Linked DNA regions of Endozoicomonas sp. GU-1. The protein of the gene in region 1 interacts with the protein of each later gene in a pairwise test. Links are inferred from orthologs where the notes say so. Each region holds a gene or a part of one and is shown on either strand. Other genes may lie near its edges.

The links.
Region 2: the proteins of O3276_RS00420 (region 1) and O3276_RS23260 interact in binary tests that used the Escherichia coli proteins (3 or more experiments, as listed by UniProt). The link is inferred for Endozoicomonas sp. GU-1 from one-to-one orthologs.

Annotation. Positions count from the first base shown.
Region 1 is NZ_CP114771.1:72,788-76,106, forward strand. Bases 23-3,019 are described here. They hold O3276_RS00420 (RodZ domain-containing protein), read left to right. Parts: upstream 23-1,038; coding sequence 1,039-2,001; downstream 2,002-3,019. Other genes in these bases: rlmN (dual-specificity RNA methyltransferase RlmN), read left to right, coding at 23-186; pilW (type IV pilus biogenesis/stability protein PilW), read left to right, coding at 285-1,046; hisS (histidine--tRNA ligase), read left to right, coding at 2,366-3,019. Also shown: more of rlmN, read left to right, coding at 1-22; more of hisS, read left to right, coding at 3,020-3,319.
Region 2 is NZ_CP114771.1:5,528,800-5,532,032, forward strand. What follows is about bases 323-3,233. They hold O3276_RS23260 (rod shape-determining protein), read left to right. Parts: upstream 323-1,214; coding sequence 1,215-2,252; downstream 2,253-3,233. Other genes in these bases: gatC (Asp-tRNA(Asn)/Glu-tRNA(Gln) amidotransferase subunit GatC), read right to left, coding at 564-851; mreC (rod shape-determining protein MreC), read left to right, coding at 2,817-3,233. UniProt on the Escherichia coli protein: Forms membrane-associated dynamic filaments that are essential for cell shape determination. Acts by regulating cell wall synthesis and cell elongation, and thus cell shape.

The DNA.
Region 1 (3,319 bases):
GGGTATGAAAGACCCAGCAATAATGCAGTGAGACGGTTTCAGGAGAGTTTGCAGCTGGCTGGTTTTAATGTCACCGTAAGAAAGACAAGAGGTGATGATATTGACGCTGCCTGCGGTCAGTTAGTGGGCAATGTAATGGATAAGACCCGGCGCAGTGAGCGCTACATAGCAGCCAGACAGGTATAAGCTGTCCGGGATGCATCTGTTATCCGACAGGCTCCCGGAGGTTGCTACTCTCAACGGCGTCCCGGATATATTTATAAATTGCAAATGTGGGGATCAGCATGGGAGTCAAATTGAGGCCCATTGCACTACTGTTTTCTGTATCTCTGGCACTGACAGGCTGTGTCACCACGGACAGTCGGCCTGTTAACGAGAACAGGGCAGTGGTGGACTATATGAATCTGGCCAGGGGTTATCTTCAGGAAGGTTACTCGGAAAAAGCGGTAAGGCCGCTGGAAAGAGCGCTTGAGATCGAGCCCTATTCGGCCAGTGTCCATGGCATGCTGGGTATGGCTTATCAGCGTCAGGGGGAGGATCAGCTGGCCGAGCAGGCGTTCAATAAGGCGCTGGCCATTGACCCTGATGCCGCGGACATACGCAATAACTTTGGTGCTTTCCTGTTCTCCAGAAACCGGCTTCAGGACGCTTATCGTCAGTTTCAACTGGCTTCCGGGGATGTTGCTTATTCCCAGCGCAGTCGAACCTTTGAAAACCTCGGGATTGTTGCTTTGCGGATGGGCCGGTCTTCCCTGGCGGTTGATCACTTTACCCGGGCTCTTCGTCTGAACAGTAACTTGCCAAGGGCCAATCTGGAGCTTGCCGCTATCTACAAAGAGCAGGGCAATCTCTATACAGGGTGGCAGCACTACCAGGCCTTTGCCGGGTCGGCTGAGCAGAGTCCTCGCAGCTTGCTACTGGGTATTGAGCTGGCAAGGGCAAACCGGGCTCAGGATAAAGCGGCAGGTTATGCTTTGAAGCTGGAAAGGTTGTATCCCGGCTCTGTGGAGCTGAAGCATTATCGGAGTCGATTGGGTCATGAGTGAACAGGATACTCAGCAGGAAGAAGCTATTCAGACGTTTGCTCCCGGTGCTGTGCTTGCCCGGGCCCGTGACAGTCAGGGGCTATCTATCCTTGAAGTGGCTGAAAGCCTGAAAATTACCGAAAGTTATGTTAAGGCCATTGAGGAGAGCACGTTTGATATCCTGCCGCAGGCGGCATTTGTCCGTGGCTATATTCGTAATTATGCGAAACTGGTGGGGCTTAATGGCGAAGATCTGGTTAGGGACTTTGACCATTTTATGGGGGTCGATGGGCTGGAATCTCCGCGTTTACAGGGTTCTAAGAAGTTGAAGCCGCTGCGAGCTCACAGTGCACCTTCTCCAGTGTATGCGCTTGCGCTTTTGCTGCTTGTGTCGCTGGGAGGGTTTGGTTATTACCTTTGGAATAGCTTGCTGGGTATCGAACCAGTGGTCGAGGTGGCCATTATTGAAGACGTATCTGAGGATGTGTCTGAGCCTCTGGTGACTGATGCCAGTGTTGTCTCTGTCCCCTCTGTTGCGGAAATTAGTGAGAGCGTGGAGGAAGAGGCTGTTCCAGCTGATGACACCACAATTTTAAAAGAAGACCCAAGTCTGGAAGATGAACCTGTTCTGGAAGAGGTTGTGTCAGAGGGACTTCCAATTGCCATGGCCGGTTCTGAGGTTGTTGATACGATAGATGAGTCCAGTTCACCGATTGTTGATCTGATTCAGCCTCTTGTTATTAATTTCTCAGAAGATTGCTGGGTTGAAATCAAGGATGCCACCGGTGAAGTGCTGATTTCAACCGTGCAGAGAGCCGGGTCTTCCATTAATCTTGATGTTTTTCCCCCAGTGAATTTGCGGTTCGGTAATACCCCCGGTGTTGACAGTATCCTGCTGGATGGCGAGCCGGTAGCCAAACCCAGCTCGAATACCCGGGTGGCCAGTGTCTTGTTAACAGGCAGTGGTCAGGGGTAAATCAATAAGTAGCTAACCATATGAAATCATATATTTCTGACTCCTTGTTCAGGCACTCTGCTTCGTTACAACTCCGGTCACATAGCTACGGCTATGCTCCCTCCGTTGTGCCTCGCATAGCACCTGCCCAAGTAGCCAGAAATATATGATTCCATATGGCTAGCTACTTAGTCCTTAAAACTATGTCCTTTCAGTGAAGAAACTCCCGGCAGCGATGGGCATTCTTTAATGGGAGGGCTGTGGGATTGTCACACAAAGGCGTTAACGGTTATAGTTGCCTACTTTTTATTGCGAACCGCCAAATCGCCTGTTCCTGACGAACCGGGTGAAGTTATGTGGTGTTTTTGGTAGAGGACATTTGAACTTGGGCAAGCAGCTTCAAGCCATCCGTGGGATGAATGATATTCTTCCCGAACAGACCCCTGTCTGGCAGTACCTTGAGCAGCAGGTACGCTCTGTCCTGAGCACTTATGGTTATCAGGAAATCCGGGTTCCGATTGTGGAAAGCTCTGCTCTGTTCAGCCGGGGTATTGGCTCTGGTACGGATATTGTTGAGAAAGAGATGTACACCTTTGAAGATCGCAATGGTGACAAGCTCTCCCTTCGTCCTGAGGCCACTGCCGGGGTTGTTCGCGCAGGTATTCAGCAGGGCCTGTTTTACAACCAGATTCAGCGGTTGTGGACTTCCGGTCCGATGTTCCGCTACGAGCGTCCGCAAAAAGGCCGTTATCGCCAGTTTCACCAGATCAGTGTTGAAGCCTATGGCATGACAGGTCCGGATATTGATGCGGAAATCATCATGATGACGGCACGGTTTTGGCAGAAGCTTGGTCTGACAAAGCATGTCACGCTGGAGCTGAATACTCTGGGTACCATAGAAGCCCGTATCCGTTATCGTGAAGCTCTGGTGACTTATCTCAGGGATTATGAGTCAGAGCTGGATGACGACAGCCGTCGTCGCCTGACCATCAACCCGCTGAGAATTCTTGATAGTAAAGATCAAAACACACAGAAAATTGTTGCCGGTGCCCCCGAGCTGTTTGACTATCTGGATGAAGAGTCACAGGAACACTTTGCGCAGTTAAAGCAGATTCTGGATGAGGCGGGTGTTGCTTATCGCGTGAATCCAAGACTGGTGCGTGGCCTTGATTATTATGGCAGAACCGTTTTTGAATGGGTGACAGAAAGCCTGGGTGCCCAGGGTACTGTGTGTGCCGGCGGTCGATATGATGCGCTGGTTGAGATGTTAGGTGGCAAGCCGACACCTGCCGTGGGCTTTGCCATGGGGATTGAGCGTCTGGTGTTGATGCTGGAAACG
Region 2 (3,233 bases), 5.5 Mb from region 1 along the record:
TTTGTCCCATGGGTTTTTGACCGGGCCATAATGGCTGTTTTCATTGGAAGAGCCCATGGCAAACTCATCCATATTGGTTTTGCCCAGCATAACGGCACCGGCATCCCTGAATTTGCCGGTGACGGTGGACTCATAAGGGGCAACAAAGTTGTCCAGCATTTTTGAACCACAGGAGGTTTTTACGCCTTGTGTGCAGAACAGGTCTTTATGGGCAACGGGAATGCCGGTCATGGCGTGGGCATCGCCCGCCGCACGGCGCTGGTCGGCGGCGGCTGCCTGTTCCAGGGCTAACGTTTCAGTCACCGTAATAAAGCTGTTGATGTCACCATCGAACTGCCTGATTCGGTCAAGGTAGGTTTGTGTCAACTCGACACTGGATATTTCGCCACTGGCTAATGCCCGGCTCTGTTCTGCAATGGTTTTATCGTACATGGGATTCGTTCGGTTGGAAGACGTATGGTATAGAAGAGGCTCAGCTTCTACCGGACTCAGAGCAGTTATTATGAAAATAATGCCTTTTCGGCGTTTCTACCACGATCACTGCTGCAATATTTTCTGACGTGTCACTCAATAACACGCGGAACCAGAAAGAGGCCTTCTTCAACGGCAGGTGCGCAGCCCTGTAATTGCTCTCGCTGGTTTTCTTCGGTGACCTGGTCAGGGCGCAGGCGCTGGATGGCATCCAGAGGGTGTGCCAGGGGTTCCACGTCCTGTGTATCAACGGCCTGCATGCTATCGACCAGTTCCAGTATGCTGCTGATGGTGGCAGCGGTTACTTCCACTGCATCGTCGTCAATGGACAGACGTGCAAGTTTTGCAACCTTTTTGACTCCAGAGGCGTCGATGGCCATTGGTAATGGTTCTCCATAAATGAATAACAAGCAAATAAATAAGAAGCTAATGTATGGGCTGCCCACCTATTTCTCAAGGATTTATCGGGTGATCTATGGGATGATTACCGGAAACATCTCTGCGGGAATGGTAAATGGGGGGCTGATTGGTGTAAAAATAGAGTATTGCAGTTTAACAAAACACACGGACAGTCACCCGGTTTTTCGGTAAATCCCACTATTAAGGCCGCTGTTTGAATGCTTTTCCTGAGATAAATGATTCAGGCACAGTTGCCACAGAGCACAATTGCTGCTTGCCCTCCGGAGGCAGCATTGTTAGAGTTTCTGGAATTACCCAAGCCTTGAATCAAGGTACACCATAACATGCTGAAAAGGTTACGTGGCCTGTTTTCCAGCGATCTCTCGATTGATCTTGGAACAGCCAACACACTGGTCTATGTCCGCGAAAAGGGCATAGTGTTAAATGAACCCTCTGTGGTTGCTATCCGCAATCTCGGTACTCAGAAAAGCGTAGTGGCTGTTGGTGCCGATGCCAAGCGGATGCTGGGGCGAACCCCCGGCAACATTACCGCTATACGTCCAATGAAGGATGGCGTGATAGCGGACTTTGATGTCTGCGAGCGTATGCTCCAGCACTTTATTAACAAAGTGCATGAGAACAGTTTTATTCAGCCCAGCCCTCGTGTGCTGGTCTGTGTGCCCTGCAAATCAACCAAAGTTGAAAAACGGGCGATCCGTGAATCGGTACTGGGCGCGGGTGCCCGGGAAGTGTATTTGATCGAAGAGCCGATGGCGGCCGCTATTGGTGCCGGACTTCCGGTTGAAGAAGCCAGTGGCTCCATGGTTGTGGATATCGGTGGTGGTACCACGGAGATTGCCATTATCTCCCTTAGCGGTGTCGTCTACTCTGAATCTGTGCGCATTGGTGGTGACCGTTTTGATGACGCGATTGTGACGTATGTCCGCCGCAACTACGGCAGCCTGATTGGTGATGCTACTGCTGAGCGTATCAAGCAGGAAATTGCCATCGCCTATCCAAGTGATGAACTGCTGGAAATTGATGTGCGCGGGCGTAACCTGGCGGAAGGTATTCCCCGGAGCTTTACCCTGAACAGTGGCGAAATTCTGGAAGCGCTGCAGGAATCGCTGACGGCGATTGTTCAGGCCGTGAAAAGTGCCCTGGAACAATCACCGCCGGAACTGGCTTCGGATATTGCCGAGCGTGGCCTGGTGCTGACCGGTGGGGGTGCATTGCTGCGGGATCTGGATAAACTGATCAGTGAAGAAACCGGCCTGCCGGTTCTGGTCGCTGAAGATCCGCTCACCTGTGTGGCCCGTGGCGGCGGCAGGGCGATCGAGATGATGGATAAGCACCGTATGGATCTGTTATCCACCGATTAACGGCTCTGTTAATCAAACACCTGTTTTGCAAAATGATCAGCAATATTTCTTCCCGAGGTATTGCTGATTTGCTATTTTGGTCTGCCACTAGGAGGCTGTCCGAGAATAGACTGCCCTACTGCGGTGGCAGTAAATTGGTCTAAAAATTCCTGCTTCTTCGTCAAATAGCCCCGCTATTCTCCTCAGAAGCAGAAATTTTTATCCTCAATTTCTCGCAATCCTCGCTACGGACGCTTAAGTCCGACAGGCTCCTGGGCAAAGTTAGCAGTTCTCTTCAGGTGGTCAGTGTTATTTCGGTAATCGCGGCTTTTCCGGGAAGTGTTGAACTCATCACCTTTAATAGCTGATCACTGAAAATTGTCAGCCAGACATGGGTGTCGATAGGACGGTGCTTCAGGTTTTTGATATGGCATTTTCAAGGCAATTAATTTGAGGCCTGGTAATACCAATTCCGCCTTCTAAATATGAGATCGAGCAAGTCATTTTGGACAGCTGGGCAAGGCGGAATGACGAGTAATAGCAGGGCTATTGCGAGGAATTCCAACGAAGATCCAGCTGTTCAAAATGGCTGCGCAGTTCATATTTAGAAGGTGGAATTGGTATAAGGAGCAGGTTATTAAACCGATTTTCAGTCAACGCCAGTCACTGGTCACGCGCTTTGTTTTGCTGATCATCCTGTCATTGGCGATTTTGTATTTTGATCATAGCTATCGCGCCCTGTCACAGGTTCGCCAGTGGCTGACTGTTGCTGCTACGCCTGTCCTGTTTCTTGCTGATCTGCCCGGGCGTATCTGGGGAACCGCTTCACAGGTGGTGATGTCGCACAACGACTTGCTTCAGGAAAACGCCCGTCTCAAGGCACGAAACCTGATTCTTGAACAGAAGGTTCAGAAGCTTGCTTCATTAACCGCCCAGAATATCCGTCTGCGGGAGTTGCTGAACTCTTCTGAACTGGTGGATGAGCAGGTATTGGTTGCCGAG